2 regions of the Mesorhizobium sp. SEMIA396 genome follow, and region 2 is predicted to be linked to the other one. Evidence: predicted binding sites of a transcription regulator. Region 2 holds the regulator's gene; the other holds the start of a gene.

Region 1 (15,914 bases), on a different contig from region 2:
ATTCCCCTGAATTCAAAAATCCCAGGAGATGCGCAAAAATGGTGAACAAGGATCAGGTTGCGGGCGTGGCCAAGCAGGTCAAAGGCTCGGTCAAGGAAGCCGCGGGCAAGGCGACCGGCAACAGGCAGACCCAGGCCGAAGGCACGGGCGACCGGATCGCCGGCAAGGTGCAGAAGGCCTATGGCGACGTCAAGGACAAGGTCAAGAAGGCGCTCTGATCCGACATCGAGAAACGCGCTTTATCGAGGGAAAGGCGGCCGCGAAGGCCGCCTTTTTCATGTGCTCCAGCCCTTGCTGAAAGCATTGGTGAAGGCAACCTCGCCATGATCGCCGGTCGCCTCGCCCAGCACCACGTCCATGCCGTCGCTGGTCACCCTGGCCAGCGCGAAGCCGCCCATATAGGCAGCCTTCGGCTTGAACAGGTCGATCCCGTCCCTGCGATAGATCAGCGGCGTTTCGTGCTGGTGGCCGTGGAAAATGCCGACGACATTGTAGCCCTTCAGCGCCGCCAGCAACGCCTGCCGGTCGGCCTCGCTCCACCAATGCGGCGCACCGGTGCCGTCATCATCGAAGTCGCTCTTGGCGGCATCCCAGCGTTCCACCGAAAAAGTGTCCCAGCCATAATGCTGGAACAGGACGACCGGACGGCCGTCCGCCGCATAGGTCGCCAGGTCCTGCTTCAGCCATGGCAGGCTGCTCTCGGCGCCGTGGCCGGTATCGCCGGCGAAACGATGCGTCTGGATCAGATGCAGGCCGCCCCAGTCCCAGGAGTAGCAGTCGGTGTCGACATCATAGTCGGTGGCCGGCACCGGCGGCTTGAAGAACACGCCGGCGCGATGGTTGACCTCGACATAGTCGCGCAGTTCGCGCCGGTACCAGTCGACATGGTGCGGCGGCCCGTTCTGGTCGAGATCATGGTTGCCGAGCCCGACATAGACCGGCATGTGCACGCGATCCGGGCCGACGCCCTGGATGTAGCGCTGGCTGAACTGGAGCAGTTGGGTGCCCTCGCTCGGCTGCGTGATCTGGCCGCCGCCATCGTCGGTGACGTCGCCGCCGACGACGAGGCCGAGCGGCGTGCCTATCTTGCCGGCGGAACGCAGGCCGGTGGCGACGCCATTGATCTCGGCCGGCCAGTCCTTGTCGCCAAGCGCATTCAGCACCGCCACGTTGCGCAGCAGCGCGGCGTCGGTCTTGCCTTCCTGCAGGCAGTTGGGACTCAAGCCGCTCGCCATCCGGCAGGCATGGACATCGGCGATGAACAGGAAGGTGGCGTCGATCGCCTGGACGCGTTGCCCGGTCTGGCCGAAGGCCGGCCGCGGCAAGGCGCCGGCCGCGGCAAATCCCGCAGCCTGTACCAGGAAGTTGCGTCGGGAAAACGATCCAGTCGAAAGGCGATTCATCATCTGCTGATTCAGCATGGACAGCAGCCGGTCGTCCAGCGCCTCTGCGCCATCATCGACATGACGCCATGGGTCTGGCATGTCTCGCTTGCGCGAGCGGAGGAGGACGAAAATGAAAGCCGCAGCTATCTGCATGATCCTGGCCGCGATGTTGTGCGCGAGCACCGCGCATGCCGCCGGTTGCGTCGATGCCAAGTCCGCCAGGAAGGGTTTCGTTCTGGCGAGACCCGGCATCCAGAGCGAATTTCGGCCCGTGGCCGGCGGGATGATGTCGGTTGCCAACACCTACGAATCGCAATCGCCCCAAACCCAATATCTGTTCGCCGGCCTGATCGAGGTGTTTCGCGACAGCGACACCGGCCGGCAGGCGATGATCCCGTTTTCCGATCTGCGAAAGCTGTTCCCGCTGAAGGCGGGGGCAAAGGCCACGATAGAGTTCGTCGAGTTGTCGCCGAACAAGCCGCCGAAGGGCACAAAGACGCTGAGCCTTGTCGTCAAGGGCAAGGAGACATTCCGTCTGGGCGACTGCAAATACAATGTCCTGGCGGTCAAGGAGACCTTCAAGAACGGCGACGGCGAGACGCTGGATTCATTCACCGCCCTTTATGCGCCCGATCTGCAAGCCGCGCTCGCGCGGCGCTACGATGAAGGCACCGGTTCGGAATCCGTCAACGGCTACGAGACGATCAAGCCGCTGGCCGAGTAGCTGAACCAGAGCCCGGCGTTCCCCACCTCGCCCGGCATCGGATGAAGAACGCAGCGCCGCAAAGTCAAGAGGTTCTCGGCCGTGGCAGTATCCTGTTGCGTCGCCTGGCTGCCAATCCGCCCTGCGATGGCGACGGCGCGCTGCGCTCCAGCCCCGCCAGGCAATCCCGCAGCACACCGGCATCCTGCGCCGTCTTGGCCATCGACATGGCCCCGGAATAGGCGGCGACCGTCAGCGCGGCGAAGCGTTCGGGGTCCGTGCCCTCGTCCTTGCCCGCCTGCTGGTCGGCACGCAGCTTGTCGGCAATCGCGCGCCGCCACCCGGCAAAGATACCGGCAAGGGCAAGGCGGAAATCGGGATCGGCAAGCGACAGTTCGTGCGCCAGATTGTTGAGCGGGCAGCCGCGCACGAAACCCTGCTGCTCCAGTTCCGCCGCCACGGCCTCGAACACGGCGCGCACGCCCTCGCGCGCCGATGCCGCCGCCAGCACCGGCGCGATCCATGTCTCTTCGACCGCTGCCGCCACACGCTCGTCGATCACAGCCAGCGCCAGCGCCTTCTTGGTCGGGAAGTGGTGATGCAGCGCGCCGCCGCTGACATCAGCCGCCGCCATCAGGTCGCCGATGCTGGAGGCGTGATAGCCGCGCGCCTGGAACGCATCCTCGGCGACATCGAGCACTTTCTTGCGCATGCCTTCAGGGTCGTTGGTGCGTTTTCCCGGGCGCGGTTTTGGCTGGACGGTCATCTCTGCTGACATTGCCGAACTTTAGCATGTTGACAAAACAGGACAACCGGTCTGTTTTACAAAACAGGACGATCACCCTGTTTTGGAGAATGTCGGATGAACCTGCCCCAGAACGTCGCGACGAAACCCTCAGCGCTCGCTTCGCCTGTCGTCGAGCTTCGGCAATACACGCTGAAGCCTGGCCGGCGCGACACGCTCATCGGCATCTTCGACGGCAGGCTGATCGAGGGCCAGGAGGACGCCGGCATGACCATCATCGGCCAGTTCCGGGACCTCGATCGGCCTGACATGTTCGTCTGGATGCGCGGCTTCGACGGCATGGATGCGCGGAAAAATGCTCTCGCCGCTTTTTATGGCGGGCCGGTCTGGGCGGCGCACAGCGATGCGGCCAACGCAACGATGATCGATTCCGACGATGTGCTGCTGCTGAAGCCGGCGTGGCCCGCCGCCGGCTTCGACCTCGCGGGCAAGCAGCGGCCAAGCCTGGCCGATGACGAAAAGCCCATTCAAAACAAACCGCTGACCGGCATCGTTGTCATCGAGATTCATCATTTGCAGCCCGGCACAGAGGCTGATTTCGCCACTCGCTTCGAGACTGAGACGGCGTGCCTGATGACGGCCGACGCACGCCTGCTCGCCGCTTTCGTTACCGAGCATGCCGAAAACAGTTTTCCGCGCCTGCCGGTACGGGCTGATGAAAACGTCTTCATCAGCGTCATGGGTTTTGCCAGCACCGAGGCGCATGCCCGCCACCAGGCCGCCCTCGCCGCTTCTCCGGCATGGCAGGATTTTTGGCAGGCCGCGCAGCTCGGCCTGACCAAACAAACGGAGACTTTGCGGCTGTTGCCCACATCGCAATCATTGGTCGGGCGTTAGACTTCAAATGCCTCGATGATCGCCTTTGCGACAAGGACCGGATCTTCCCAATGCGGGTTGTGGCCACAACTCTCAGCCCGAACGAAGACGGCTTCGGCAAGAGCGGATTGCAACGCCTGCTGGTGCGCCGCGCCGAACAGCGGGTCGCAGGCGCCGGCGATGATCAGCGTCCGGGCCTGCACGACTCGTGCCGAGTCGGTCAGGTCGGCGCGGCGGATTTCCTCGAGAATCGCGCGCCAGCGCGGGGTCGGCATCGCCGAGGCCTCTTGCGCCAAGCCGGCGAGAAAGGCTGCTGGCACGTCGGTACGACAGGCATGCCACCAGGCATAGAACGGATCGGTCGGCGATATCGGGTCGCGCAGGGCCTCGACGCTCACCACCAGCGGATGACCCGGCGCGAAATCGGGCTTCAACGTGCCGGCCAGGACCACCAGCCCGCCGATCAACTCCTTGTGCCCCGCAGCCAAAGCGACAGCCACCATGGCGCCCAGCGAATGGCCGACGACGACCGGTCGGTCGAGTTGTAAACTCTGGATCAGCCCGGCCATATCATCGGCAAGATCGGCGATGCCGCAGTTCTTGCCAGCCTGCGAGGCGCCGTGGCCGCGCAGATCCGGCATGATCAGACGACGGCCGGCCAGATATGGCGCCAGAAGCGAAAAACTGCGGCTGGTGTCGGTGAAGCCGTGCACCAACAGCAGTGCCGGCTCGGCGCCTGATACCTCGACATAGGCGATGTCGAGATCGCCGACAGTGACGAATTGCTTGCGGCCGGACCAGGCGCCCTGCTCCGGCAAAGCATCAAGCACCGCCGCTCTCACAGACCGAGCTTTTCCTTGACCGCGGCGAGGCCGGGTTGGCCGTCGAAGGTGGTGACGCCGGCGAGCCAGGCGTCGAGGCGGCTTTTGTTGGCCGTGATTGCCTTCAGCGCGCCGTCCTCCGGCTTCATGCCGTCATTGATCAGATAGCCCATGCCGACATTCTCGAAATCGATGTCGAAGGCGAGATTCCTGAGGAATTGCGCGACGTTCGGGCATTGCTCGAGATAGCCCTTGCGCACCTGCGTCGTCACCGTCGCGGCGCCGAAGTTCGGGCCGAAGAACTTGTCGCCGCCGGTCAGGTACTTGAAGTCGTACATCGTGTTCATCGGATGCGGCGCCCAGCCCTGGAAGACGATGAACTGCTTTTCCTTGATCTCGTAGCCGACCTCGGAAAGCATGCCGGCTTCGCTGGACTCGACCACTTGCCAGCCGTCCAGGCCAAAGGCGGGATCGGCGATGGCGTCCATCATCAACTGGTTTGAACCGGGCTCGATGCCGTACATTTTCTTGCCGAACTTGTCGGCGAATTTGTGCAGGTCGGAAATGTCCTTGACGCCGGCATCCCAGGCGTAGGTCGGAACGGCGAAGGTGTATTTGGCGCCCACGAGATTGACGCGCACATTTTCGACCGAGCCGTCCTTCTTGTAGGGCTCGTAATAGGTGACCATGGCCGGATCCCAGTAGCCCAGGAACAGGTCGAGGTCCCTGTTCTTCATGCCCTCGTAGATGACGTTGATGCCGAGCACCTGGCTTTGCGGCTGATAGCCGAGCGCCTCCAACAGGACGTTGGCGACCCCCGTGGTGAAGGCAAGGTCGTTCCAGCCGGGTTCGGCCATGCGGACCGTCCTGCACTCTTCGGCCTCGGCCGCCTGGGCCGCATGAGAGGCCAACATGAGGGCGGCCAAACAGACGCCGTTTGCAAGGATGCGCAACATTTCGGTTCTCCTCATTCGTGAAATTGACCAATCGGTTTTTTTATTGTCCCATGGGTCAATTCTTGATCTGAGCGGACGAAAATGTCAACGTGGATTCGAAATGCATGGACCAATCCCGTGAAACTCAAGCGTCTCAGTGAGATACGCCGCAAGGAGCTGCGGCAGGCGGCCTTCGTGGTTCTGGAGCGCGAGGGCATTGCCGGCGCGACCCTGGAAAAAGTGGCCGCTCAGGCAGGTGCCTCCAAAGGCATCGTGCTGCACTATTTCCGCAACAAGCAGGAACTGTTCGAGCACGCGATGCGCGAAGCCAATGCCGTCCTGTGCCAGGCGGTGATCGCGCGGCTTCGCCGGGCGCGTACGCCGATGGAGCGCATGGATGCGGTGATCGAGGGCAATTTCGAGGAGCATCTGTTCCAGCCGCCTCTGTGCCATGCCTGGCTGTCGCTCTGCGCCGAGGTGCCGCGCGACGAGAAGATGGCCCGTATCCAGCGGGTGATCCATGCGCGCATGCGCTCGAACCTGTTGTCGGGCCTGCACGGCCTCGCCTCGCCGGCGGATGCCGACGACATCGCGCTTGGCGTCACGGCGCTGATCGACGGGCTTTGGCTGCGGCTCGGCCTGCAACCGGGCAGCGTCTCGCGCGAACAGGCCGTCCGCCAGGTCAAGAATTATGTCGCGGGCCGGCTGGCCCTGCGGGAGCTTGCGACCACCGGCGCGTAACCGGCCTCGGCTGGCCTATCGAATGGTATTCCTGAGATGTCTGCCCGGCACGAACCCCACCCCTAACTTGCCGGGGCGAGCCACGGGTCTCGCCCGTCCTTCGGACCCCCACAAGGGGGAGGGAGATCTCCGTCGGCGCTTACCTAGGCAAATCGCCTGTCTTTTCGGCGCCAAAGAAGAATTTTAAAGGCGCGCGGCAGCGTTCCCTCCCTCTTGTGGGGGGGCTAGGGTGGGGGTCCTCCTTCGCAAGAATCCCCCGCCTTTGAGGGGAGATGGCAGCAGGCGTGGGGCGCCAGCCTCTTCCGGCGGCGATAAGAGGTCACGCCCGGTCGAACCGACCCCCTCTGTCGCCTTCGGCGACATCTCCCCTCGAGGGGGGAGATCACCTTCAACCGATTTGCATCAATCCCCTCCGCAATCTCCGCTTGAAGCCGTTTGTGCAACGCGATACGCCGTTGCCGACTTCGACAAGGAGAGACCCGTGACCGCTGCAAATACCAGAACCGAAACCGACACGTTCGGTCCCATCGAAGTTGCCGCCGACCGGTACTGGGGCGCGCAGGCGCAGCGTTCGCTCGGCAATTTCAAGATCGGCTGGGAGAAGCAGCCGGCGTCGATCGTGCGCGCGCTGGGCATCGTCAAGCGGGCGGCGGCCGAAGCCAACATGGAGCTCAAGCGGCTTGATCTTTCCATCGGCAAGACGATTGTCGAGGCGGCGCAAGAGGTCATCGACGGCAAGCTCGACGACCATTTCCCGCTGGTGGTCTGGCAGACCGGCTCGGGCACGCAGTCCAACATGAACGCCAATGAGGTGATCTCCAACCGTGCGATCGAGATGCTGGGCGGCGTCATGGGTTCCAAGAAGCCGGTGCATCCCAACGATCACGTCAATATGAGCCAGTCGTCGAACGACACCTATCCGACGGCCATGCACATCGCCTGCGCCGAACGCATCGTGCACGATCTGTTGCCGGCGCTGAAGCATCTGCACAAGGCGCTCGCCGCCAAGAGCAGAGAGTTCAATCACATCATCAAGATCGGCCGCACGCACACACAGGACGCCACCCCGCTAACGCTTGGCCAGGAGTTTTCGGGCTATGCAGCGCAGGTCGCCTCGTCGATCAAGCGCATCGAGCTGACATTGCCCGGCCTGCAGGAGCTGGCGCAGGGCGGCACCGCCGTCGGCACCGGCCTCAACGCGCCGGTCGGCTTCGCCGAAAGGGTGGCGGATCGCATCGCCAGCATTACGGGCATCGCCTTCGTCACCGCGCCGAACAAATTCGAGGCGCTGGCGGCCCATGATTCCATGGTGTTTTCGCACGGCGCCATCAATGCGGCGGCCGCCGCACTGTTCAAGATCGCCAACGACATCCGTTTCCTCGGTTCCGGCCCGCGTTCGGGCCTCGGCGAGCTGTCGCTGCCGGAAAACGAACCGGGCTCGTCGATCATGCCGGGCAAGGTCAACCCGACCCAATGCGAGGCGCTGACGCAGGTCTGCGTGCAGGTGTTCGGCAACAATGCGGCGCTCACCTTCGCCGGCAGCCAGGGTCATTTCGAGCTCAACGTCTACAACCCTCTGATGGCCTACAATTTCCTGCAGTCGGTGCAGTTGCTCTCCGACGCCTCGGTCTCCTTCACCGACAATTGCGTTGTCGGCATCGAGGCCCGCGAAGACAACATCAAGGCGGCACTCGACCGCTCGCTGATGCTGGTGACGGCGCTGGCGCCGACCATCGGCTACGACAATGCCGCCAAGATCGCCAAGACCGCGCACAAGAAGGGCACCACGCTGCGCGAGGAAGCGCTCGCCACCGGGCTGGTCAGCGAAGCCGATTACGACCGGCTGGTGCGGCCGGAGGACATGACGCATCCGGGGTAGTCAATTCCAGGAAAAGTGTCTTGCGGTTTTCGGTCCGGAATTGCGTCAACCAAAAGCCCGGTATTTCGTGACGGGAGAATTTACTTCCGTCACGACGTGACCCGAAGCGAATTTTGCGCAGGCCGCCCGATCACGGAACGTAAGTACTGTGAACAATGTGTCGCCAGTCTGGTGGCTTTGGTGAACAGTCGGCTTGCTCTATCTCCCCGGTATCAACCCATCCCGGAGAGCCACAATGTCCATCAACACTTCAGTCGCCGGTTCCGGCGCATCCAATGCCTCGACCACCATCCTCCTCGGCCGCGTCCTGCTTGCCGTCATCTTCCTGCTTTCAGGCTTCGGCAAGCTGACCGCCATCGCCGGCAGGCGGGCTATTTCGGTGCCCTCGGCCTGCCCTTGCCGACCGTAACGGCCATTGTCGTCGGCCTGATCGAGCTTCTCGGCGGCCTCGCCATCCTCGTCGGCTTCAAGACCCGGATTGTTGCCTGGGTGCTGGCGATCTTCACCGTCGCCACCGGTTTGGTCGCCCATACCGGTTGGGCCGACCAGATGCAGATGATCCAGTTTCTCAAGAACCTCGCCATTGCGGGCGGCTTCCTCGTGCTGGCTTCCTCGGGCGCCGGCGCCTATTCGATCGACGCCAAGCGCGGCTGAGCCAAAAACTGGCAATAGCCGAACAAAAAGCGGCGCGGAATTTTCCGTGCCGCTTTTTCGTTATCGGTGTATGCCCGCCGATCTGCTGGCCGGAGTTTTCTGCTAGGATAGGGGCTATCGGGACGAAGCCGGCCGGCGGCCGAGGGAGGTGAACATGCCCCGCAACGCGCTGCTCCTGCTCTCCCGGCTGCTGCTCGCCGCCCTGTTCGTGCCCTCCGGTTTCCAGGCATTGAGCGACATAGCCGGCACCACAGGCTATTTCGTAAACCTCGGCCTGCCGCTGCCGGCACTTGCCGCCTGGGGCACGGGACTGTTCGAAGTGATCGCCGGGCTGCTCGTCCTGGTCGGTTTCCAGACCCGGATCGCGGCGCTGCTGCTCGCTGCCTTCTGCATTGCCGCCGGGTTCATCGGCCATTACGGCCAGGGCGGCGGCGACGCGATGCTCTCCTTCCTGCACCAGCAGATGCTGATGAAGGACATTGCGATATCAGGCGGATCTGTTGCGCTGGCCATGGCCGGTGCGGGAGCCTGGTCGGTCGACGGGCGCGGCCATCGCATGTGGAATTCCTGAGATGTCTGCCCGGCACGGACCCCCGCCCCTAACCCCTCCCCACAAGGGGGAGGGAGACTTCCGTTGGCCGACCTAGGCGAATCGCCTGTCTTTTCGGCGCCAAAGAAGAATTAGAGGCACGCGGCAGCGTTCCCTCCCCCTTGTGGGGAGGGCTAGGGTGGGGGTCCTCTTCGCAAGAGTCCATGGCCCTGCGTCGACGGGCGTGGTTCGGCGTAACGCCTACTTGACCGACACGCCCTACTTCACCGACATGCTGGGCCCACCCTCGACAGCCAGCACCAGACGGCGGTTGGTGATCCTTGCCAGTTGCGCCAGGCGCCCGGCCGGCCGCTCGCCATAGAGATCGGCCAGCGATGCCGGCAAGACCAGCGCCAGCACGCCGTTGGCGCGCTGTTCCCATTTCAGCCTGGGCATGATGCCCGGCATCGACGCCGTCAGCAGGTAGACGACGCGCATCATCGCGGCGAGCACGCGCGCCCGCTCCAGATAACGCGGCGGCGCCAACGCCTTGATCTCGGGGGCGATGGCTTCGTTGAAGATGCCGTCGTGACGATAGGCGTTGGCCATGGCCAGGAAGGCACGGCCGGGATGGTCGACGCCGAAGAAGGAGGCGTGCGCGATGATGTTGAGCGATTGCTTGCCGCGATATTCGGGATGCGCGCGCCAGCCGATATCGGCCAGCAATGCGGCCGCGTGGCGATAGCGCGCCTCGTCCTCGGTCTCGTCGATGCCGAAGGCGGCAAAGGTTTTGGCGGTCCAGTCGACAAGTTCATGCGCATGGGTGACGGAGCGCGAGCGCAGGCGTGCAAGCTCCTCCGAGGCCGAAATCAGCGGATCGGCCTTCTGCTCCGCCTCGTCGAGCAGCGAATAGAGAAAGCCTTCACGCACGCCGAGCGCCGAGACGATGATCTTCGACGGCTGCATCGCCGCCATGATCTCCTGCAGCACGACGGCGCCATAGGGCAGCAGCGAACGGCGGTTCTTGGAAACGCCTTCGATGCCCTTGACCTTCTCGATCTCGGCTTTGGCCACCTGCTTGAGGAAATTCGCCGCGCTTTCGGCCGAGATCTCGTAATGGTGCATGACGCCAAGCGGATAGTTGGTCATTTCCATGTGCAGCCGGGCGAGATTTCGCCAGGTGCCGCCGACGGCGTAGAAAGGCCTGCCCTGCCCGCCTTTCAGCAGCTTGGCCTTCGCCAGTTCGTCACGCGCGATCTTCGCCGCCTGGGTCAGCGAGTTCTTCGCCATGTCCTGCAGGCGCAAGCCGCCCAGCGGCAGTGTGATGCCGTCGCCGATCGCTTCGCCGGCGACGTCGACCAGTTCGAGGCTGCCGCCGCCCAGATCGCCGGCGATGCCGTCGGCCGGATGGAAGCCGGAAATGACGCCGAGCGCCGAATAATACGCTTCCTGACGGCCGCTGATGACACGGATCTCGGTCTTCAGCACCTCCTCGGCGCGGTGGATGAAATCAGGGCCATTGACCGCCTCGCGGGCCGCGGCGGTGGCCAGCACATACATCTGCTCGGCGCCGGCCTGGTCGGAAAGCGCGCGAAAGCGACGGAACTCTTCCATCGAGCGCGTCACCGCCTCGGGGTCGAGCTTGCCGGTCGAAACGATGCCCCGGCCGAGACCGGCCAGCATCTTTTCGTTGAACAGCATGGTCGGCGAGCGCGCCAGCCCCTCATAGACGACGAGGCGGATCGAGTTCGATCCGATGTCGATGATGGACAGCGGTCGGCGGTCCTGCAGCCGGCCCTGGGAATCAGACAGCATCAGCCGGACGCTGCAGCGTTCTTCTTGCGGCGCTTGAACTGCGCAATGCGCTTGGGCGCATGCGACTTCAGCGCGTCACCCCGTCCCGACAGGCTCGGATTGGTCATGAAATATTCCTGCGCGTTGAACGGTTCCTCGCCCTCCTCCAGCACGACGCGCCGGGAGGTTCCATCAGCCAATACGTCGAAACTTTGCTGATTGTCCATGATGTTGCCCAGCATGATCTGGCCAAGGATCTGTTCGTGCACAGTTGGATTCGTGATCGGCACCATGGTTTCGACGCGGCGGTCGAGATTGCGCGGCATCAGATCGGCCGAGGAGATGTAGACGATCGCCTCGTCCGACGGCAGGCCGTGACCGTTGCCGAAACAATAGATGCGGCTGTGCTCGAGAAAACGGCCGACGATCGATTTTACGCGGATGTTTTCCGACAGGCCCGGAACCTGCGGCCTCAGGCAGCAGATGCCGCGCACGACCAGGTCGACCTCGACGCCGGCCCGGCTGGCATCGTAGAGCGCGTCGATGATAATCGGATCGACGAGTGCGTTCATCTTCATCCAGATGCGCGCCGGTTTCCCCTGCACCGCGTAGGCAATCTCGTCGGCAATGTGCTTCAGGATGCGGCTTCTCAGCGTGAACGGCGAGATCGCAAGCCGCATTTCGTCGGTCGGCTCGGCATAGCCGGTGATGAAATTGAACAGCTGGGCGACATCGCGGGCAATCGTCGGATCGGTGGTGAAGAAGGACAGGTCGGTGTAGATGCGCGCCGTTACCGGATGGTAGTTGCCGGTGCCGAGGTGCACGTAGTTGCGCAGCTTGCCGTCCTCGCGCCGCACCACCAGCGACATTTTCGAATGGGTTTTCAGCTCGAGAAAGCCGAACACGACCTGCACGCCGGCACGCTCCAGATCGCGCGCCCAGCGAATGTTGGCTTCTTCGTCGAAACGCGCCTTGAGCTCGACCAGCGCGGTGACCGACTTGCCGGCCTCGGCCGCGTCGACCAGCGCACGCACGATCGGGCTGTCATTGGAGGTGCGGTAAAGCGTCTGCTTGATCGCCACCACTTCCGGATCGGCCATCGCCTGGCGCAGGAACTGCACCACGACGTCAAACGATTCGTAGGGGTGATGGACGACGATGTCCTTCTCGCGGATGGCGGCGAAACAATCGCCGCCATGCTCGCGGATACGCTCGGGAAAACGCGGATTGTAGGGCATGAATTTCAGGTCGTCGCGAGGGACGGCGACGATCTCGGAAATCTGGCTGAGCGCCAGCGGCCCGGTGAGCACGCTGATGCGGCTCGACGACACGCCAAGCTCGCCTGCCACGAAGTCGCGCAATTCGCCAGGCATCAGCCTGTCGAATTCGATGCGGATCACCGAACCGCGCCGCCGCCGCTTCAGCGCCGTTTCGAACAGGCGCACGAGGTCCTCGGACTCCTCCTCGACCTCGATATCGCTATCGCGAATGATGCGAAACGTGCCGGAGCCCTTGACCTCATAGCCGGGGAAGAGCTTGCCGATATAGAGGCCGACCGCCTCTTCCAGCGGGATGAAGCGGACATGATGCTTGCGGTCCGGCAGGCGGATGAAGCGCTTCAGCGCCACCGGCAGGCGCAGCAGCGCGCTCATCTCCTCACCATTCTTGCGATGGCGCAATTGCAGCGCCATCGAGAAGCCGAGATTGGGAATGAACGGGAACGGGTGCGCCGGATCGATCGACAGCGGGGTGAGCACCGGGAAAACCTGTTCCTGGAAATGGTCTTCCAGCCAGATTTTCTCGTCCTTGGTCAGCGCATCGCGGGTGATGCTCTCGATGCCTTCCTTGTTGAGCAGCACGGTAAGCGCCGAAAGGCTCTTCTGCTGGTCTTCCTGCAGCCGCTCGACCTCACGCAGCAACTGTTCGAGCTGCTGTTCGGGGGTGCGGCCGTCAGGGCTCTTCAGCGTAATGCCTTCTCGTACCTGGCCGGCAAGACCGGCAACGCGGACCATGAAGAACTCGTCGAGATTGGCGGCCGAGATCGACAGGAAGCGGACGCGCTCCAGCAGCGGATGATTGAGGTTCAGCGACTCCTCGAGGACGCGCCGGTTGAACTGCAGCCAGGAAAACTCGCGGTTGACAAACCGGTCCGGATTGCCGCCCTCCGGGCGGGCCACCTCGACATCCACGAATTCGTTCTGCACCGGCTTCAGTTCGTTCATGATTCCCGCTCTTCCACACCGTCAGCCAGCTAAAGCGTCGTGCGTCATTCAGGACGCGCAAAGGACGCTCTGCCACTCCAAGGCGACGCATGGTCCTTGCCGAAAACCGATGTCGGTCTTCGGGGCCATGCGTTAACCGGCTTAACTTATCCTCTGACAGGCTTTTGCGACAGTTTCATTTCATCGAACTTGCAAAGAGGCCTGATATGATCCAGATGCAGACGAGACTGCGTTAAGGAGACGACGATGGCAGGCGGTTCCATTCCCCATTTTCAGAACGATGCGGGCTATCAGGCAATCGACATCGGCGTGAAGGAATTCATGTGCACGGGCGCCAATCCGCCTTTCGACCACCCGCATGTGTTTCTGGACATGGGCGACGACAACGAAAAAGTCTGCCCCTATTGCTCGACGCTCTACCGCTATTCTCCGAAGCTGAAGGCGACCGAGACGCTGCCGGCCGGCTGCATCTACATCGATCAGGCCGCCTGAGTCTTTCGCGACCAGCCCGATGACCGACACGCGATCCCGGCAAATTGTCATCGCCGGGGCGGGTGTCGCCGGATTGACCGCAGCGCTTGCATTCGCCGACCGCGGCTACCCTGTTCGGGTGTTCGAACAGGCGCAGCGCCTGGAAGCTGCCGGCGCCGGCATCCAGCTCTCTCCCAACGCGACACGTATCCTTCGCCAGCTTGGCGTACTCGACAAGCTGCTGCCGGCAACGGTGCGGCCGGAAGCCGTGGTGTTGAAGGAGGCCGCGACCTTGCGCGAACTGGCGCGGGTGCCGCTGGGGCAAGCCGCCGAAACGCGCTGGCAGGCGCCCTATCTCGTCGCTCACAGGGCTGATCTGCAGAGCGCGCTGATGGCACGGGTTTCCCAGATACCGGATATCCATCTTACCACCGGCGCCCGCGTCAGCAGCGCTGCCACCGGCCCCCATGGCATCACCGCGACGGCCGAGATCGACGGCAAAACCATCAAGGCTGAGGGCTTCCTGCTGATCGGAGCCGATGGTGTCTGGTCGTCGGTGCGCGCACTTGTCGATTCGGCCAAAAGGGCGGCTTTGCCAAGAAACCATTTCTCCGGCGAACTGGCCTGGCGCGCGACCATTGCCGCCGAAAGCGCTGCCGGACAAGCCTTTGCCGCGATCGGTGTAACCAATTGCGTCACCACCTTCCTGCATCCCGGCTTCCATATGGTGGCCTATCCCGTCAGCAAGGGTGCTGCCTTCAATCTCGCTGCCTTCACCAGGGGCGACCGTATTGCCGAAGGCTGGTCCGGCAATGCCGACGCCGGGATCCTGACCCGAGCCCTGCGCGGCACCGCGGCAGAACTTGCCCGCCTGGTCGAGCAGGCCGGCCCATGGACCGCATGGCCGATCCATACGGTCGACAGCAAACAACCTTGGACGACCGGCAACATGGCGCTGATCGGCGATGCCGCGCATGCGATGACGCCGTTCGCGGCGCAAGGCGCGGCGATGGCGATCGAGGATGCTGCGACGCTTGCCGACATCATCGCCGACTTCCCTGCCGACCCCCTGGCCGCACCTGCGACCTGGGAACAGTCACGGCGACCGCGTGTAGCGCAGGTCGCCCGACGCGGCGCTGTCAACCGGCTGGCCTGGCATGCCTCGGGTCCAGTGGCGATTGCGCGCAATGTGTTCCTGAAGGTGCGCTCGGAAAAGCTCGCGGCGGATCTGGATTGGCTCTATGGGTGGCGGGCAGTTGAGGCTGCTGTCAGGCGTTGAAAGCCTGACAGGCTGGCGGGACAGCGCCCCCCTCTGTCCTGCCGGACATCTCCCCCACTTGGGGGGAGATCGGCCGGCACCGCCGATTTCACCAATCTCGAACGTTGCAGGGCCGCAGGAAAGAGCGGGGCGCCGAACCGCCAATCTCCCCCCTCGTGGGGGAGATGTCCGGCAGGACAGAGGGGGGCGCGAAGGAATGAGGCGTCTCGCATTGGCGAAACGCGACAAGACGAGACAGCTAATTATACAGCCGCATCGATAGCCCGAGCGATGCAGGCAGCGGGTTCCACCAGCCGGTGCGCAGGCCGGCGATGCGCAAGGCCGCCGCCGTCCAGGTGTTGCAGCCGACCAGTGCGTTGAAATGGCCATTGGCTTCGTAGAAGCCGTCGAACCTGGAATAGGCTGCGTCCGGAACGAGGATCGGGCCTTCCGGTCCCCGCTGGAAACTCGCATCGATGAAATCGAGCAACGCCGTGAACCGATCCTCGGTGATGTCGAACCCCGCGATATCGGGGCGCGGTTCGACGATGTCACCGGCGACATCGACATGCATGACCGACGCGTCGAGTGTCAGTGCCTTCATCACCGGCACCGCCTTCAGCTCGGACCATGTCGGCGTCTCCAGGTAGAAGGCGCGGCCGCCCCAGCCGAAGACGATGTAGCGGACCTCCGGCCTGTCGGCCGGTATGCCCGCGTCGACCAGGAAATGGAAACGCCGGCGCACGGCGTCATCGACCGGGATGGCGATATCGGTGTGGATCGGATTGTTCAGCACCAGGATGTGGCGTGTCGCGGCTGGCACGGCGGCGGCGGCCGGCCACAGCGGCCGTGGCACGAGGGTGCCCGTCGTCACAGCGAGTGCGACGAGAACCAACAGAAG
Region 2 (15,914 bases):
GGCCCCGTCAGGCCTTCCTCCTCGTGGCTGTCGAAGGCTTCAGCGAGGACGAAGCGGCTGAGATCCTCGACGTCGGCGACCAGGAGTTTTCAGAGCTGCTTGCCCAGGCGAGCAACGAGATATCCCGCCAGGTGGCAACCGACGTTCTGATCATCGAGGATGAACCGCTGATCGCCATGGATATCGAAGAAATGGTCGAGAGCCTCGGGCACCGGGTCGTTGGAACGGCGCGCACCCATGCCGAGGCCGTGATGATGTTCGGCAAGACACGGCCGAAGATGGTGCTGGCCGACATCCAGCTTGCCGACGGCAGTTCCGGCATCGAGGCCGTGAACGAGATCCTGTCATCGACGTCGGTGCCGGTCATCTTCATCACCGCCTTCCCCGAGCGCCTGTTGACTGGTGAACGACCGGAACCAGCCTTCCTGGTCACCAAGCCGTTCAATCCCGACATGGTCAAGGCGCTGATCAGCCAGGCACTGTTTTTTGACCGGCAGGCGAAAGCAGCCGCATAGTCGCGAATTGAGGAGTGGAGGAATTGAGGATTGAAGGCGATAGCCTCGCTCGCCGATTTCTCCAGATCATCAAAATCGTCAATTCATCAACTCAATTCTTCAATTCTTCACTTCGGGCCGCCTGATCCACGCATCGGGCGGTGAGGGCGAATTTCCTGCGCGTCCGGCTGCCGAACGAATTGCAAGCTCGGTCTTTTTCGGCAAAGGGTGGGAACAAACCGCAACCACCCACGTTTTTATCGCATCATTCGAAGGAGATGCATCATGCTTTACTGGGCGCTCGTATTTCTCGTCGTTGCGATCATCGCCGGCGCGCTTGGTTTCGGCGGCATCGCCGGTACATCTGCCGGCATAGCGCAGATATTGTTTTTCATCTTCCTCGCTTTCCTGGTCATTTCGCTTCTTGCGGGCCTGTTCAAAAGGGCTTCGTAAAGACGGACGGCCGAACACTGGAAGCCGCACCCCTCAAACGGTTTCCAGCCACCGCCGGGCGGTGTCCTTCAAAGGACGCCGTCCGGCGGACCGTTTTTTGGCGGCGGGTTCGGGAAACCTCTTTGGAACCCATTCACCGGTGAGCCGTTCAGCCTGAATTGGGTGGACAGTTTGGCCGATGGGTTCCAGGACCGGAAACAGGAAGGACGACGTGCAAAGCGATGAAGTCATCGCCCTCCATCCTGCCGAAAGCGGCATGCAGCTCGGCCGCGCCCTTCTTCACGCGTTGCACAATGCCGGCATTTCCGTTCTCTACCAGGATCGCGAGATGAAAACCGTATGGGCGCGCAACATGCGTGCGCCCTGGGTTTCGGACACCGCCGACAGCATCGGTATTTTGCCGGAGGCGCAGGCCGACCGCATCGGCGCGGCCAAGCGCGACGTCATTGCATCCGGCAACCCCCAACGTCTCGAGATCAGCGTTCCCGTCGAGGATGGCAGCCGCTGGTTTGAGGTCTGGATCGATGCCGACCACGGCGACGGCGGCACGGTGCAAGGCGTCGTCACCACGATGGTCGAGACGACCGAGCAGAAGCGCCGTGAGCAGACCCTGACGACGCTGTTGCGGGAGGTGAGCCATCGCTCGAAAAACCTGCTGGCGATCATCCAGAGCATAGCCACCCAGACCGGTCGCTACTCCGACAGCATCGGCGATTTCCTGACACGTTTTCGCGGCCGGCTGCAATCGCTGGCTTCGTCCCAGGATCTCGTGACCTCTTCCAACTGGCGGGGCGCCGCACTTCGCGAACTCGTATCGGGCCAAGTGGGCCGCTACGGCGGCGATCCGGTTCGCAGCCTGAGGTTTCAGGGGGCCAACCCCTATCTCAATCCCAACGCTGCCCTGCATATCGGCCTTGCGATGCATGAACTCGCCGTCAATTCGGTGAGCTATGGCGCCCTGTCGCGGCCCGATGGATTCGTCAATGTTACAGCCAACCTGACCGCCGCCGACACGGGAACCTCCCTGTCGCTGACATGGGCCGAGGCAATCGGAGCCAGTGATGTCAGGCGTAGCGAGAAGCGCTTCGGCAGCGTCGCACTCGAACGGGTCGTGCCGGCGTCACTGAACGGAACGGCGACGCTCGAAATCGCGGCTGGCCGTCTCGAGTACCGCCTTGTCGTTCCACACGGCAATTTCGAGACGGATTGAGCGACCCGAGCTTTCTTAACCAGCTGTTCACCATAAAAGCAGATGCTGTTTTTCCCAGATACCGCTGGAACCTGTTGCATCACCGAACATTTCCGCAGCAGGATTTGCAGCATGGTGCGGGAGGGAATGCCTTGACGGTTGCCGATATGAACAGACTGGAGCAGGCCGCCCGGATTTCCATGGGCGAGTTTGAGGACTCCGAGTCATCCGCGCCACCGCTGGCCCCTGTCCCCAACGGAGCCTTGCGCCTTGTTGCGTTGGCCTTGGTGGCGGTGATCGTGGTGGTCGCCCTGTACCAGCTGGTCTATTGAGGCCAGCTCGTTTCGGCCGGCGACAGAATCAATTGTCGCCGTCTTATTTCCCTGCCAGCGCGCCAGGAACTTTGGCTGATGTAGACCGTTACTATGGCGAGAGGACTTTCCCGCCATGGAACATATCGCTGCATTGCTGCTGGTCATCGGTTGCTCGAACACGATGGCCGACTGCCGTGAACTCCAGGTGCCCGTCAGCATTTTCGCGACCGCCGAGCAATGTGTGGCCGAGCGCCCATTCGTCTTGGGCGACGTGCAAGGGCAGGCTGATCACATCGTCGCCAAATGTCTTGCCGTCGATCCGGTGCTTGAAGACGACTATGATCAGATCGTCTGGAACGTGCGCGCCGATGGTACGCTTGACGCTTCATTGGCAATTTCCAGCCTGGTAATGGCGTCGAACGCGGCAGGCCCAGAAAAAGACTATCTTCACCAACAATAGATTGCAGCAGCAAAGGCCGTCATTTCATGCTAAATGGCAGCTGGAGCTTTACCAAGTGAGGACAAAAAGTGAGGAGTGACTCTATGCGGAAGATGATTATTGCCCTGGTTGCGGTGGTTGCCGTCAGCGGCTGCACCTCGACCGAACAGGACGTGGTTGGCGGCGGCTTGATCGGCGCCGGTGTCGGCGGCTTGGTCGGCGGCGGCAAGGGCGCGCTGATCGGCGCGGCCGTTGGCGCCGGTTCCGGCCTGCTGGTGCGCAATCTGCGCAACGGCTATTGCCAATATCGCGATCATCGCGGCCGGATCTACACGGCTCGCTGCAACTAATTCGGCGATAATCGAAACGTCGATCCGGAGGCTGGTCTGCTGGCCTTCGGATTTTTCATGTCCGGACGCTTGATCCTTTTCGGGAGAAGGTCGCGCTCAATTGGCGAGTGGAATTTTGATTTCCACGTTCAGCCCATTGGCCTGGTAGTCGCGCTTGATCGTACCGCGTAATTCGCGCGTCACGTTGAGATCGATCAGCTTGGTGCCGAAGCCGGTTTCGGCGGGAGCTTCGAGTTTCTTCTGCCCGTTTTCGCGCCAGTTGAGGGCCAGCGTCCTGTCGCGCCCACGCCCCTCCAGAGACCAATCCACTTTCAGTGCCCCCACGGAATTGCCGGCTTCGCCGTATTTCAGCGCATTCGTCGCCAGTTCGTGGAAGGTCAGGCCGAGCGCTTGCGTCGTGGTTTCGTCAAGCAGCACTTGCGGCCCTGACAGCAGCCCCTCGGGCAACTCCTTGCCGAACACCTGGCCGAGTTCGATGCGCAAGAGATCGCCAAGATCGGCCTTCTGCCAGCGAGAGCGCGTCAGCATGTCCTGGGACGCTGCCATCGCCTGCAGCCTGGCCGAGAAAGATGCGGAAAACTCGTTGACGTCGGTAGCCCGCGATGCCGTCTGGCGCGCGATCGCCAGCACCCTGGTGATCGAATTCTTGATGCGATGCTTCATCTCCTGCAGCATCAGGTCTTTTTCGATCAGGCTCTTTTCCGTGGTTTCGTGCAACCGCGACGCTGCCTCATAGGCCCGCTCCTGATATCGCGCCACCAGCGCGATGGCGCCCGCCAACAGCAGGCCGAATAGCCCCAGCATCACCGGAATGGCGCGCGACGACGGCTGCGAGAAGGCGCTTGTCGGCCGGAACAGGACAGTCCATGGCCGTCCGGCGACGATGATCTTTCGGGTGACCAGCAGCCTGTCCCCGAAAGTCGAAGCCGGCGGCGTCTCCGACCGGAACAGCAGATTGTCGCCGCTCACGGCACCATCGCCGTCATAGATTTCGGTGTTGACCGGCAGTAGCGGCGACCGGCTGAGCGCGGTCTGGAACAGATCGCGAGCCCGGAAGGCCGCATAGAGAAAACCTGATGTCGAGGATCTCGAAGCATTGATGACGTCGGGAGCGGTTTCGACATTGAGCCGCACGAAAACGAAGAAGCCGGTGAACGTCTGCGAGGCGCCCGTGTCCTGGCCCAGTTGCACCAACCCGCTGGCGTGCTGCTGGTCGTCGGACATCGCCTTTTCGATCGCCACACGCCGCATCGGTTCGCTGAACATGTCGTAGCCGATGGCGGCTTGGTTGGATGGATCCAGCGGTTCGAACAGCACGATAGGGGTACGCCAGGGTTGCGTGGTATCCGGGTAGATTGGATGACTGACGCCATAATCGTGCAGCATATCGCGTTCGACCGTCGCCTTGTCGCCCGTCTTTGCCAGCCTGAGGAAACCGATGCCGCGCAAGCCGGCGAAATTCTTGTCGACATCGAGCGCGTTGAAGAACGCCTTGAACTCATTGCGAGAAATATCGCCATTGCGGGCGTCGAACAGGGCCTGCGTCGAGCGCAGCAGCGACAGATGCAGGTCGATGCGGCTCTCGATCCGGTTGAGCGCGTCGTCGGCAGTCGCCTCGAACTTGATGCGCGCGGCTTCCTGTGTGGCGAAATAGGCGAAACCTGCCATCACCATGCTGATTAGTGCGACGGCGATAAAGGCGATGATCGGGAAAAGCTTCTTCAACGGATCGTGCGGTCCCTGAGCGATATCGGACCTTTATGGGCAAGTCGCCGTGCCAACACAATGCCACGGCCAAGCCATCCTTACGGCTGGCATATCACGTGTCCGGCAACGGCGAGCTGGCTTGATCTCAGGCTGCGATCTTCAGCGCACCCGGTCCTGGAATGGCGCCCGGCGGGCATTTGCCAAGAATGATCATCCCCAGCACCTCGTCCTGGGTGACATCGGTGGTGCGGGCGGTGCCAACGACCTGACCGTTCTTCATGACGCAGACCCGGTCGGCAAGCTCGAACACATCGTGGATGTCGTGGCTGATCAGGAAGATGCCGATGCCATCGGACTTGAGCTGCTTGACCAGTTCGCCGACCTGCGCCGTTTCCTGCGGACCAAGCGCCGCCGTCGGCTCGTCCATGATCAGGATGCGGGCGTTGAACAGGATCGCACGCGCGATCGCCACCGATTGCCGCTGGCCGCCCGACAGCTTGATCACCGGCTCCTTGAAGCGCTGGAAGCGGGGATTGAGCCGGCCCATCACCTTGCGCGCCTCGGCCTCCATGGCAACGTCGTCGAGCGTACCCCAGGCGGTCATCAGCTCGCGGCCGAGGAACAGATTGGCGGCGGCGTCGACATTGTCGGCCAACGCCAGCGTCTGGTAGATCGTCTCGATGCCGTATTTCTTGGCGTCGCGTGGATTGGAGATCGATGCCTCCTCGCCGTTGACGAAGATCTGGCCCGAATCGCGCTTGTAGGCGCCGGACAGGATCTTGATCAATGTCGACTTGCCGGCGCCATTGTGGCCGAGCAGCGCCACGACCTCGCCGGGGAAAAGATCGATCGAGGCGTCGTCGACGGCGCGGATGCCGCCAAACGCGATCGAGATGTTCCTCATGTCGATCAGCGCGGTGGCTGCAGGAGCAGTCTTGTCATTCATGGCATGCCCTCCTAGACGCGCTTGCGATAGACGGTGTCGAGCCACACGGCGATGACCAGTACGGCCCCGACGACGATGCTCTGCAGCGGCGAGTCGACGCCGAGCAGCACCATGCCGGACTGCAGCGACTGCATCAGCAGGGCGCCCAGCATGGCGCCGATGATCGTTCCCGATCCGCCGGCAAGCGACGTGCCGCCGATCACGGCGGCTGCAATGACGAGCAGTTCGTCGAGCGTTCCAAGCACGTTGGTGGCCGAATTCTGCCGGGCCGAGGAGATCGCCGCGGCAATCGTGGCCAGCACGCCCATGATCATGAACACCTTCATGGTGATCCATCGCGTGTTGATGCCGGCGAGATTGGCCGCCTCGGGATTGCCGCCGATGGCGAACACATAGCGGCCGAAACGGGTGCGGTTGGTGATGAAGGTCATGACCAGCCCGACGGCGACAGCCATCAGCACCGGTATCGCGATACCGTGGGCGATGAACAGGCCGCCTTCGGGAACGGTGATGTTGTTGGCGGCCGCATATCTGTTCACGATGCCGATCGGCCAGGGGTAGGAGTTGGCGAGCCAGACCGCACCCATGATGGCGCCGCAGGTGACGACTCCAAGCAGCGCCTCGGCCCAGATCGGACGTAGCGGAAACCGGAAACGCTTGCGCTGCACCCGCCCGTTGAACAGCCCAAACACCACGGCGAGGCAGGCGACGATCCCAACGACCCAGCTCCAGGTCGCGCCGATCGATCCCGCCGGCCCACCGCCCATCAGCTGAAAAGTGGCGTTAAGCGGCGCCACGGTCTGGCCTGAAGTGACCCACCAGGCGGCACCGCGCCAGACCAGCAGGCCGCCCAGCGTCACGATAAAGGCGGGCACTTCGAGATAGGCGATGACGAAGCCTTGAAAAGCGCCGATCAACAGGCCGAGCGCCAGGCCGATGACCAGTGCCAGGACCCAGATCCACGGGTTGCCGAGTTCGAGCCCGACAAAGCGCACCAGGAAATGCACCTGGGCAAATCCCATCACCATGCCGATCAGGCCCTCGGCGGAACCGACCGACAGGTCGATGTTGCGCATGACGATGACCAGCACCATGCCGCAGGCCATGATGGCAACCGCGGATGTCTGCACCGACAGGTTCCACAGATTGCGCGGCGTGAGAAAGGTGCGGCTGTCGAAATCGAGCGGATTGACGCCAAGGCGCAGGCTGGAAATGACATGCAGCCCAATCCAGATAACCAGCAGCGCGCCGATCATGCCGAGCATGCGGGTGTCGATCTCGGTCGCCTTCAGGAACCGGGCGACGGCGCCGAGTTCCGACGCGCGCGCCGTATCGGTCTGCGGGTTTGACGTCGTATCGGTCATGGTTTCCTCCCACCGGCTGGCCGTCTGACGCGCATGCCGGAGCCCAGCCTAGAAGCTATCCGCATGATGCGGAAACAGAATTCTTTGAGAAAACGCCGCGGCTTTTGGGCCGCGGCGTTCAGATATTGCAAAGTGGTACGGATCAGTTGCAGGCCGCCACGGTGCCGGCGGCGACACCCGCGCAGACTTCGTCCTTCTTGATCCAGCCGGCGTCGATGACGACGTTGAGATTGTCCTTGGTGATGGCAACCGGGGTCAGGAACAGCGACTTGACGGTGTTGCCGCCCGGCGTCGTGAAGTCCTTGGCGCCGGCGATGTCGCTCGTCTTCTTGCCGTCGGCCAGTTGCGAGGCGATCTCGGCGGCATTCTTGCCGAGCTCCCGCGCGTCCTTCCACACCGACACGGTTTGCGTGCCGAGGGCGATGCGGTTCAGCGCGGCGTGGTCGCCGTCCTGACCCGAGACCGGCACGGTGCCGGCCAAGCCTTGAGCCGTCAGCGCCGCGACGACGCCACCGGCAGTGCCGTCATTGGCCGCGACCACCGCGTCGACCTTGTTGTCGTTGGCGGTCAGGAACTGCTCCATGTTCTTCTGGGCGTTGGCGGGCAGCCAGCCATCCGTGTAGGCTTCGCCGACATTCTTGATCTTGCCGCTGTCGATGGCTTCCTTGAGCACTTCCATCGAGCCCGAGAACAGGAAGTCGGCATTGGGATCGGCACCGGAGCCCTTGATGAAGACGTAGTTGCCTTCCGGCTTGACCTTGAACACTTCGCGGGCCTGCATGCGGCCGACTTCCTTGTTGTCGAAGGTCAGATAGAAGACGTCCTTGTTCTCGATCAGCCGGTCATAGCCGACGACCGGAATGCCTTCGTCCAGCGCCTTCTGCACGGCCGGGCCGATGGCCGAAGCGTCCTGCGCCAGGATGATCAGGGAATTAGCGCCCTGCGAGATCAGGCTTTCGACATCGGTAAGCTGCTTGCCGGGATTGGACTGCGCATCGGCGGAGATGTACTTGTCGCCGGCGGCCTCGATCGCCGTCTTCATGGCGGCCTCGTCGGTCTTCCAGCGTTCTTCCTGGAAGTTGGACCACGAAACGCCGACAACCTTGTCCTTCGCCTGCGCGACAGACGCGAGCGTCAGCGACATGGCGGCACCCGCCAGGATGGCGGCCGTGAATCTTTTCATATTATCCTCCCTGCGCCGCGTATGGCGCGACCAAACTGACCCGAGGGCCGGCACAGAGGCTCTATTTTTTCGAGCCTCGAAAAAATACTGGGCCAACGCCCGAACGCTGTCAACATCGATTCTGATGGATTTTGATGTCATTTCGAGTTTTTTTCGAGTCTCGGAATAAATAAATGACACGGCATGCAGCTTCTGCCAGTATTTACCGGCGTCACCGACAGCGTTCCAGGGGCAGGAGGAACCGCGGCGACCGGGAGGATATGAAAGAACATGTCGGTCGGAATCCGCCACGACGATCTGCGCCGCCGCAACCGCGCCATGGTGATCGCGGCAGTGCGCCGCGCCGGACAGCCGTCACGAACCGAGATCGCCGCGACCACAAGCCTCAGCCATTCGACCATCTCGGCGATTTCATCCGACCTGATCGTCGAAGGCATCCTGACCGAAAGCAAGCCGAGCGAGGCCGGCTCGCTCAAACGCGGCCGGCCGCAGGTCGGCCTCAGTCTCAATCCGGAAGCGGCCGCGGTAATGACCGTGGTGCTGTCGCTGAACTTCCTCTCCGTCGCCGTCATCGACTATGCCGGCCAGGTGATATCCGAGGAACAGCGCCGGCTGGACACGCTGACGATGTCGCGCGAGTCGCTGATCGGGGAATGCACGGCCATCGTGCGGCGCCGCCTGGCAGATCCCGACCTGGACGTGCGCAGCATCGCCCGCATCGCGCTGGCCATCCAGGGCATCACCGACACCCGTGCCCGCGCCATGCTGTGGTCGCCGATCACGCCGCACACCGACATCGCCTTCGCTGACATATTCGAAGACGAGTTCGGCATCCCTGCCATAATGGAGAACGACTGCAACATGATGGCGGTGGCGCTGCGCTGGCGCGACCCCGATCGTTACCGCGACGATTTCATCGCTATCCTTTTGTCGCACGGCATCGGCATGGGACTGGTGCTGAAGGGCGAATTGTTCACCGGCACCCATTCTTCGGGCGGCGAATTCGGCCACATGATCCATCGGCCGAACGGCGCGCTATGTCGCTGCGGACGGCGCGGCTGCGTCGAAGCCTATGCGGGCAATTACGCCATCTGGCGCAACGCCAGGCAGATGGGCGAGGATGCAGAACCCGTCGCCGATGTCAGCGACGCCGACATGCGCGCCCTGGCTGCCGCGGCCCGCGAAGGTGACGGACCCGAACGGGAAGCCTATCGCAAGGCCGGCGAAGCGCTCGGCTACGGCCTCGGCAGCCTGTTCGCGCTGATCGATCCGGCGCCGGTCGCCATGGTCGGTGTCAGCGCCGCCGCCTTCGACCTGATCGAGCCGGCATTGCGGCAAGCGATTGCCCAGACCGCCGGCGGCCAGCATTCCAAATCGATTTCCTTCGACACCGAGCCGAACGAACTGCCGCTGATCCGCGAAGGCTGCGCCATGCGGGCGCTGATCTTCGTCGATCAGGAGATTTTTGCGCCGGGCGTGCAGGCGAGATCCGGTTTCGGCGGCAAGAACGTGGCGTGAGTTCAAACGAGGGAGTTCAGTCCTCTCGGATGGCGTATCCGGCCCCACGGATCGTGCGGATGACATCAGGCATACGGCCATTGTTGACCGCCTTGCGCAGCCGGCCGACATGCACGTCGACCGTGCGCTCGTCGATGTAGATCGTCTCGCCCCAGACATTGTCGAGCAGCTGGCTGCGCGAGAACACGCGGCCTGGATGGCGCATCATGAATTCGAGCAGGCGGAATTCCGTCGGCCCAAGCCGGATCTCGCTCTTCTTGCGATAGACACGGTGCGACTCGCGATCGAGCACGATATCGCCGACCTTTAGCACGCTGGACAGCACTTCCGGCTTGGCCCGGCGCAGCAGCGCCTTGACCCTGGCCATGAACTCCGGCGTCGAGAAGGGCTTGACCAGATAGTCGTCGGCGCCGGTCGACAGGCCGCGCACGCGGTCGCTTTCCTCGCCTCGCGCGGTCAGCATGATGATCGGCAGCCGCTCGGTCTCGGGACGCATTCGCAGGCGCCGGCAGAGTTCGATGCCCGAAACCGCAGGCACCATCCAGTCGAGCACCAGAAGATCGGGAACGTTCTCCTGCAGCCGGATTTCGGCCTCATCGCCGCGCGTCACCACCTCGACCTGGTAACCTTCGGATTCAAGATTGTAGCGGAGCAGCACGCCTAGCGGCTCCTCATCCTCCACCACCATGATGCGTGGTGCGATCATCGGCTGGTCACCCTTGTTATGCCGCTGGCGCGGACATTGCCGTCTCGTCCTGCTTCGGACGATTGGCTGGCAGCTGCGTGCCGGTCAAAACATAGTAGGCATTTTCGGCGATGTTGGTCACGTGGTCGCCGATCCGCTCGAGGTTCTTGGCGCAAAACAACAGGTGCGTGCACGCCGTGATGTTGCGGGGATCTTCCATCATGTAGGTCAGCAGCTCGCGGAACACCGAGGTGTATTTGACGTCGATGCGTTCATCATTGTTTCTGAGCGTGGCAAGCGCTGCCGCGTCAGCGGCGGCATACTCGTCGACGACCCCCTGCACCTGGATCAGCACCAGCTGCGCCATCGCGTCGATCGAATGCGAAAGATCGTGCGGCGTGACGCTCAGCCCGACAGTGCCGACGCGCTTGGCGATGTTCTTGGCAAGGTCGCCGATGCGCTCGAGGTCGCCGGCCATGCGGATCGAACCGACCACCGCACGCAGATCGTTGGCCATTGGCTGGCGCTTGGCGATCAGCGTGATGGCGCGATCGTCCAGCTCGCGCTGGCGGGCATCCATGATCGCATCGTCGGAAACCACGCGCTGCGCCAGCGCATTGTCCGAATTGAGCAAAGCCTTGGTCGAGCCACTGACCATCGAGCGGGCGAGATCGCCCATGTCGCGGATCAGCTGGCTGATCTGCTCCAGATCCTCATCGAAAGATGCAACGGTATGTTCACCCATGATCTTCGTCCCTCATATGCCTGAGCTCAGCCGAACCGGCCGGTGATGTAGTCCTGGGTGCGTTTGTCGTCGGGGGTGGTGAACATCTTGTCGGTGGCGCCCTCCTCGACCAGATAGCCTAGATGGAACATCGCGGTGCGCTGCGACACGCGCGCTGCCTGCTGCATCGAATGGGTGACGATGACGATCGTATAGTTCTGGCGCAGTTCGTCGATCAGTTCCTCGACGCGAGCAGTGGCGATCGGGTCGAGCGCCGAACACGGTTCGTCCATCAGGATCACCTCGGGTGACACGGCGATGGCGCGTGCAATGCACAGACGCTGTTGCTGGCCACCGGAAAGACCCGTGCCAGGTTCCTGCAAACGGTCCTTCACCTCGTTCCAGATCGCCGCCTTCTTCAAGCTCGACTCGACGATCTGATCCATGTCGGCCTTGCGCTTGGCCAATCCGTGGATGCGCGGGCCATAGGCGACGTTCTCGTAGATCGACTTGGGGAACGGATTGGGTTTCTGAAACACCATGCCGACGCGCGCCCTGAGTTCGACGACATCGATGTTCTTGTCGTAGATGTCTTCTTCGTCGAGCGTTATCTTGCCGGTTACCCGCGCGGAATCGATGGTGTCGTTCATGCGGTTGAGGCAACGCAGGAAGGTCGACTTGCCGCAGCCGGAGGGGCCGATCAGCGCCGTCACCTGATTCAGGCGGACGTCGAGATTGACATCGAACAGCGCCTGCTTCTCGCCATAGAACACGCCGACCTTGTCGCCACGCATTTTGATCACTTCGTTCGACTTGGCGTTCATCTTATCGCCCACTGCATTTTCAAGGGACTGTTCGGTCATGATGTTCATACCAAAATGCCTTTTTTCTACCAGCGCCGCTCGAACCGACGCCGAAGCACGATCGCGGTGATGTTCATGGCCATGAGGAAGACGAGCAGGATGATGATCGCGCCCGACATGCGCTCGACGAAGGCGCGTTCGGCCTCGTTCGCCCACATATAGATCTGCACCGGCAGCGCAGTGGCCGGATCGAAAGGCGTCGTCGGTGGATCGGCGACGAAGGCGACCATGCCGATTAGCAGCAGGGGCGCGGTTTCACCGAGCGCACGCGCTAGACCGATGATGGTGCCGGTGAGGATGCCGGGTGCGGCAAGCGGCAGGATGTGCTGGAACACCATCTGCATCTTGGAGGCGCCAAGACCGAGAGCCGCCGAGCGGATCGACGGCGGCACCGCGGCAAGTGCAGCGCGCGTCGCGATGATGATCGTCGGCAGCGTCATCAGTGTCAGCACCAGGCCGCCGACGAAAGCGGCGGAGCGCGGCATGCCCAGGAAATTGATGAACACCGCGAGGCCGAGCAAGCCGAAGACGATTGACGGCACCGCTGCCAGATTGTTGATGTTGACCTCGATAAGGTCGGTGAAACGGTTCTTCTTGGCGAACTCTTCCAGATAGATGGAGGCGGCGACGCCGATCGGCAGCGCCAGGAGCAACACGATCACCATCATATAAAACGAGCCGATGATCGCCACGCCCATGCCCGAGGTTTCCGGGCGGCTGGAGGCGCCGTAGGTGAACAGGCCGCTGTTGAAGTGCTCGGCCATCGCGCCCTCGGCCTTGAGCTTGTTCATCCAGGTGATCTGCTGGTCCGAGACCTTGCGTCGCGCTTCCTCGACACTGAGGTCGATCTGGCCCTTGAAAGCCGAGTCGAGATTGGCGGCGGCGAGGATGTTGACGTTGCGTGTCGTGCCGATCACGGACGGATCGGCGGCAACGATGTCGCGCAACTGGACGCGGGCGCCTTCCGACAGGAAGCCCTTGAGCTTCTGGATCATCGGCTTGTCATCAGGAGAGATGCCGAGCTTGGCCACAAGCGCGTTTTCGGCGAGCTTGGGATAATTTGCCTTGATCAGAACGCTCGGATCGGTTGCACGCTTGCCGGAAGGATCGATCACCTTCTCGTCGAACGAGATCGGCAGTGATACCGTCGTCTGCCAGAAGGCGGTGTAGCCTTTCGAGACGATGGTGATCAGCATGATTGCCAGGAACGCCAGGCCTACGGAAATCGCCACGACGCCATAGAAGCGGAAACGGCGTTCGGCGGCGTAACGGGCCTTCAGGCCGATGTCGCGGCGCGGATGGGCCGCCGCCCTGACCATCGTATCCATGGAAATGTCGGTCATTCGTACTGCTCCCGATATTTGCGCACGATGTAGAGCGCGACGATGTTCATCACCAACGTCAGCGCGAACAGCGTCAGGCCGAGTGCGAAGGCGACCAGCGTCTGCGGCGAATTGAACTCGAGGTCGCCGGTGAGCTGGTTGACGATCTTGACGGTGATGGTCGTCATCGCCTCGAACGGGTTGATGGTGAGGTTGGCGGCGACGCCCGCCGCCAGCACGACAATCATCGTTTCGCCGATGGCGCGCGAGGCGGTCAGCAGGATGGCGCCGACGATGCCGGGCAGTGCAGCCGGCAGGATCACCCGCTTGATCGTCTCGGAGCGGGTCGCGCCGAGGCCAAGCGACCCGTCGCGCATGGCGCGCGGCACCGCGGTTATGATGTCGTCCGAGAGAGAGGACACGACCGGGATCAGCATGACGCCCATGACCAGGCCGGCGGTGAAGATGCTCTGGCCCTGGATGAAGGGCGAACCGCCGGTCAGCGCCGCGGACAGGTCGCGCAGGAACGGCCCAAGCGTGACGACGGCGAAGATGCCGTAGACGATGGTCGGTATGCCGGCCAGAAGTTCAAGCGCCGGCTTAACCACCGAGCGCACCTTGGGCGTTGCATATTCGGCCATGTAGACAGCCGACATCAGCCCGACCGGCACCGCAACCAGCAGCGCGACGGCGGCGATGTAGAGCGTGCCCGCAAGAAGCGGGATCAGGCCGAATTGGCCCTGGCTGCCGCCCGAACCGGCAGCGGCAAAACGCGGATCCCAGACGGTGCCGAAGAAGAAACTCATCGGCGAGACGCTTTCGAAGAAGGTGATCGTCTGGAACAGCATCGAAAGCACGATGCCGATGGTTGTCAGGATGGCGATGGTGGAGGCGGCAAGCAGCCCCCACAGCATCAGCCTCTCGACATTGTTGCGGGCCCTGGCGCGCGGCTCGATCTGCCTGAGCGCATAGAAGGCGCCGGCGATCGAGGAAACGAGAATGACAATGGCGCCGAACAGGCCGAGCCGGTCCTGGACCTTGTTCGCCTCGACGGCGATCGGGATCATGTAATCCTGCGTGTCGCTCGCCAGTGCCACACCCTTGGCGGCGAGCAGCGGCTGCAGCTCGGCAAAGCTGGCAGGCATTGCGGCCAGTGTGCCGGCATCGAGTTTGCGCAGGCCCCTGGCGAGGCTCTTTACGAGGCTGACATCCAGTGCCTCACTGGCAACCTTGCTGTCGACGGTGCGCTCGGGCAAGGCAGTGTGAATGTGTCGGTCAAGATAGACGGAAGACCCGACGGTCCAGACGGCAAGCAGCAAAAGAGCAGGCAGAACGGCGAGCAGGAAGGCCCACCAGCCATGATAGTGGGCGCGCGAATGCGGCTTGACCTTGCCATTGTCCTGGGCCGCGGCACGTTGCCGACCGATGAAAAAGGCAACCAGGCCGACGGCAACGACGATGGCCAGTACGAGCAAGGACGACATGGACCCACCCCAAGAGAAATTCTTACGCAGCCGCCATTGCGGCCTGCGATGAAACCGGGGCGCGGGATTTGGCCCGCACCCCGGTTCGGCAGCTGATTACATCGACTTTCCGGCGGCGAAAGCGTCACGCTGGGCCTGACGCTCGGCATCCGGAGCAGCAACGAGGCCGTATTCGGCGAGCGGGCTTTCCGGGCCAACCATCTGGTCGTCAAGGAAGAACTCGACATATTCCTTGAGGCCGGGAACGACGCCCAGATGCGCCTTCTTGACGTAGAAGAACAGCGGGCGCGAGACGGGATACTTGCCGCTGGCGATCGTCTCGGTCGAAGGCACGACGTCTTCCACGGTGGCGACCTTCAGCTTGTCGGCATTGTTCTCATAGAAGGCGAGGCCAAACACGCCGACGCCGGTCTTGTTGGAGTCGATGCGGGCGAGCGTCTCGGTATAGTCGCCATCGATGTCGACGGCCTTGCCGTCCTTGCGGATGGCGATGCAGGTTTTGCCGATTTCCTTGTCGTCGGCAATGCCGGCGGCCTTGAGAGCAGCCTTGTCACAGCCGGCATCGAGAAGCTTGGTCTCGAACACTTCGCGCGTGCCATGCTTTTCGCCCGGAATGTAGGCGGCGATGTCCCAGTCGGGCAGCTTCGGATTGACCTGGCTCCACTTGGTGTTCGGATTGTCGACGAGCTTGCCGTCGACGACCAGCTTGGCTGCCAGCGCCTTGTAGATGTCGGCGGGAACCAGCGCCCAATCCGGGCCCTTGATGTCGGTGGCGAAGACGATGCCGTCATAGCCGATCCGGACTTCCTGGACTTCCTTCACGCCGGCGTCGGCGCAGGACTTGAGTTCGTCCGCCTTGATCGGACGCGACGAATTGGC

The links. The regulator PhoB, encoded in region 2, activates phosphate uptake and scavenging genes when phosphate is short. The targets are predictions, from matches to a motif close to TGTCATNNANCTGTCAT.
Region 1: NP503_RS07630 (RNA degradosome polyphosphate kinase) is a predicted target of PhoB. The motif match lies at 13,451-13,467, and genes of this name have one in related genera.

The regions. Positions count from the first base shown of each region.
Region 1 covers NZ_JANIFC010000002.1:554,588-570,501, reverse strand. The annotation lists gene NP503_RS07690 (CsbD family protein) at 39-218, shown strand; gene NP503_RS07685 (metallophosphoesterase) at 276-1,406, opposite strand; gene NP503_RS07680 (hypothetical protein) at 1,516-2,109, shown strand; gene NP503_RS07675 (TetR/AcrR family transcriptional regulator) at 2,174-2,854, opposite strand; gene NP503_RS07670 (NIPSNAP family protein) at 2,951-3,730, shown strand; gene NP503_RS07665 (alpha/beta fold hydrolase) at 3,727-4,539, opposite strand; gene choX (choline ABC transporter substrate-binding protein) at 4,548-5,486, opposite strand; gene betI (transcriptional regulator BetI) at 5,568-6,206, shown strand; gene fumC (class II fumarate hydratase) at 6,688-8,085, shown strand; partial or broken gene NP503_RS07645 (DoxX family protein) at 8,321-8,739, shown strand; gene NP503_RS07640 (DoxX family protein) at 8,894-9,310, shown strand; gene ppx (exopolyphosphatase) at 9,548-11,083, opposite strand; gene NP503_RS07630 (RNA degradosome polyphosphate kinase) at 11,083-13,284, opposite strand; gene NP503_RS07625 (zinc-finger domain-containing protein) at 13,531-13,776, shown strand; gene NP503_RS07620 (FAD-dependent monooxygenase) at 13,796-15,034, shown strand; gene NP503_RS07610 (TIGR02117 family protein) at 15,273-15,914, opposite strand, start outside.
Region 2 covers NZ_JANIFC010000008.1:37,844-53,757, forward strand. The annotation lists gene NP503_RS19500 (response regulator) at 1-515, shown strand, start outside; gene NP503_RS19505 (DUF1328 domain-containing protein) at 780-947, shown strand; gene NP503_RS19510 (sensor histidine kinase) at 1,126-2,157, shown strand; gene NP503_RS19515 (hypothetical protein) at 2,154-2,468, shown strand; gene NP503_RS19520 (hypothetical protein) at 2,584-2,910, shown strand; gene NP503_RS19525 (YMGG-like glycine zipper-containing protein) at 2,994-3,239, shown strand; gene NP503_RS19530 (CHASE domain-containing protein) at 3,336-4,964, opposite strand; gene NP503_RS19535 (ATP-binding cassette domain-containing protein) at 5,092-5,892, opposite strand; gene NP503_RS19540 (sugar ABC transporter permease) at 5,904-7,256, opposite strand; gene xylF (D-xylose ABC transporter substrate-binding protein) at 7,399-8,439, opposite strand; gene NP503_RS19550 (ROK family protein) at 8,710-9,957, shown strand; gene phoB (phosphate regulon transcriptional regulator PhoB) at 9,974-10,663, opposite strand; gene phoU (phosphate signaling complex protein PhoU) at 10,680-11,387, opposite strand; gene pstB (phosphate ABC transporter ATP-binding protein PstB) at 11,414-12,238, opposite strand; gene pstA (phosphate ABC transporter permease PstA) at 12,256-13,572, opposite strand; gene pstC (phosphate ABC transporter permease subunit PstC) at 13,569-15,035, opposite strand; gene NP503_RS19580 (PstS family phosphate ABC transporter substrate-binding protein) at 15,132-15,914, opposite strand, start outside.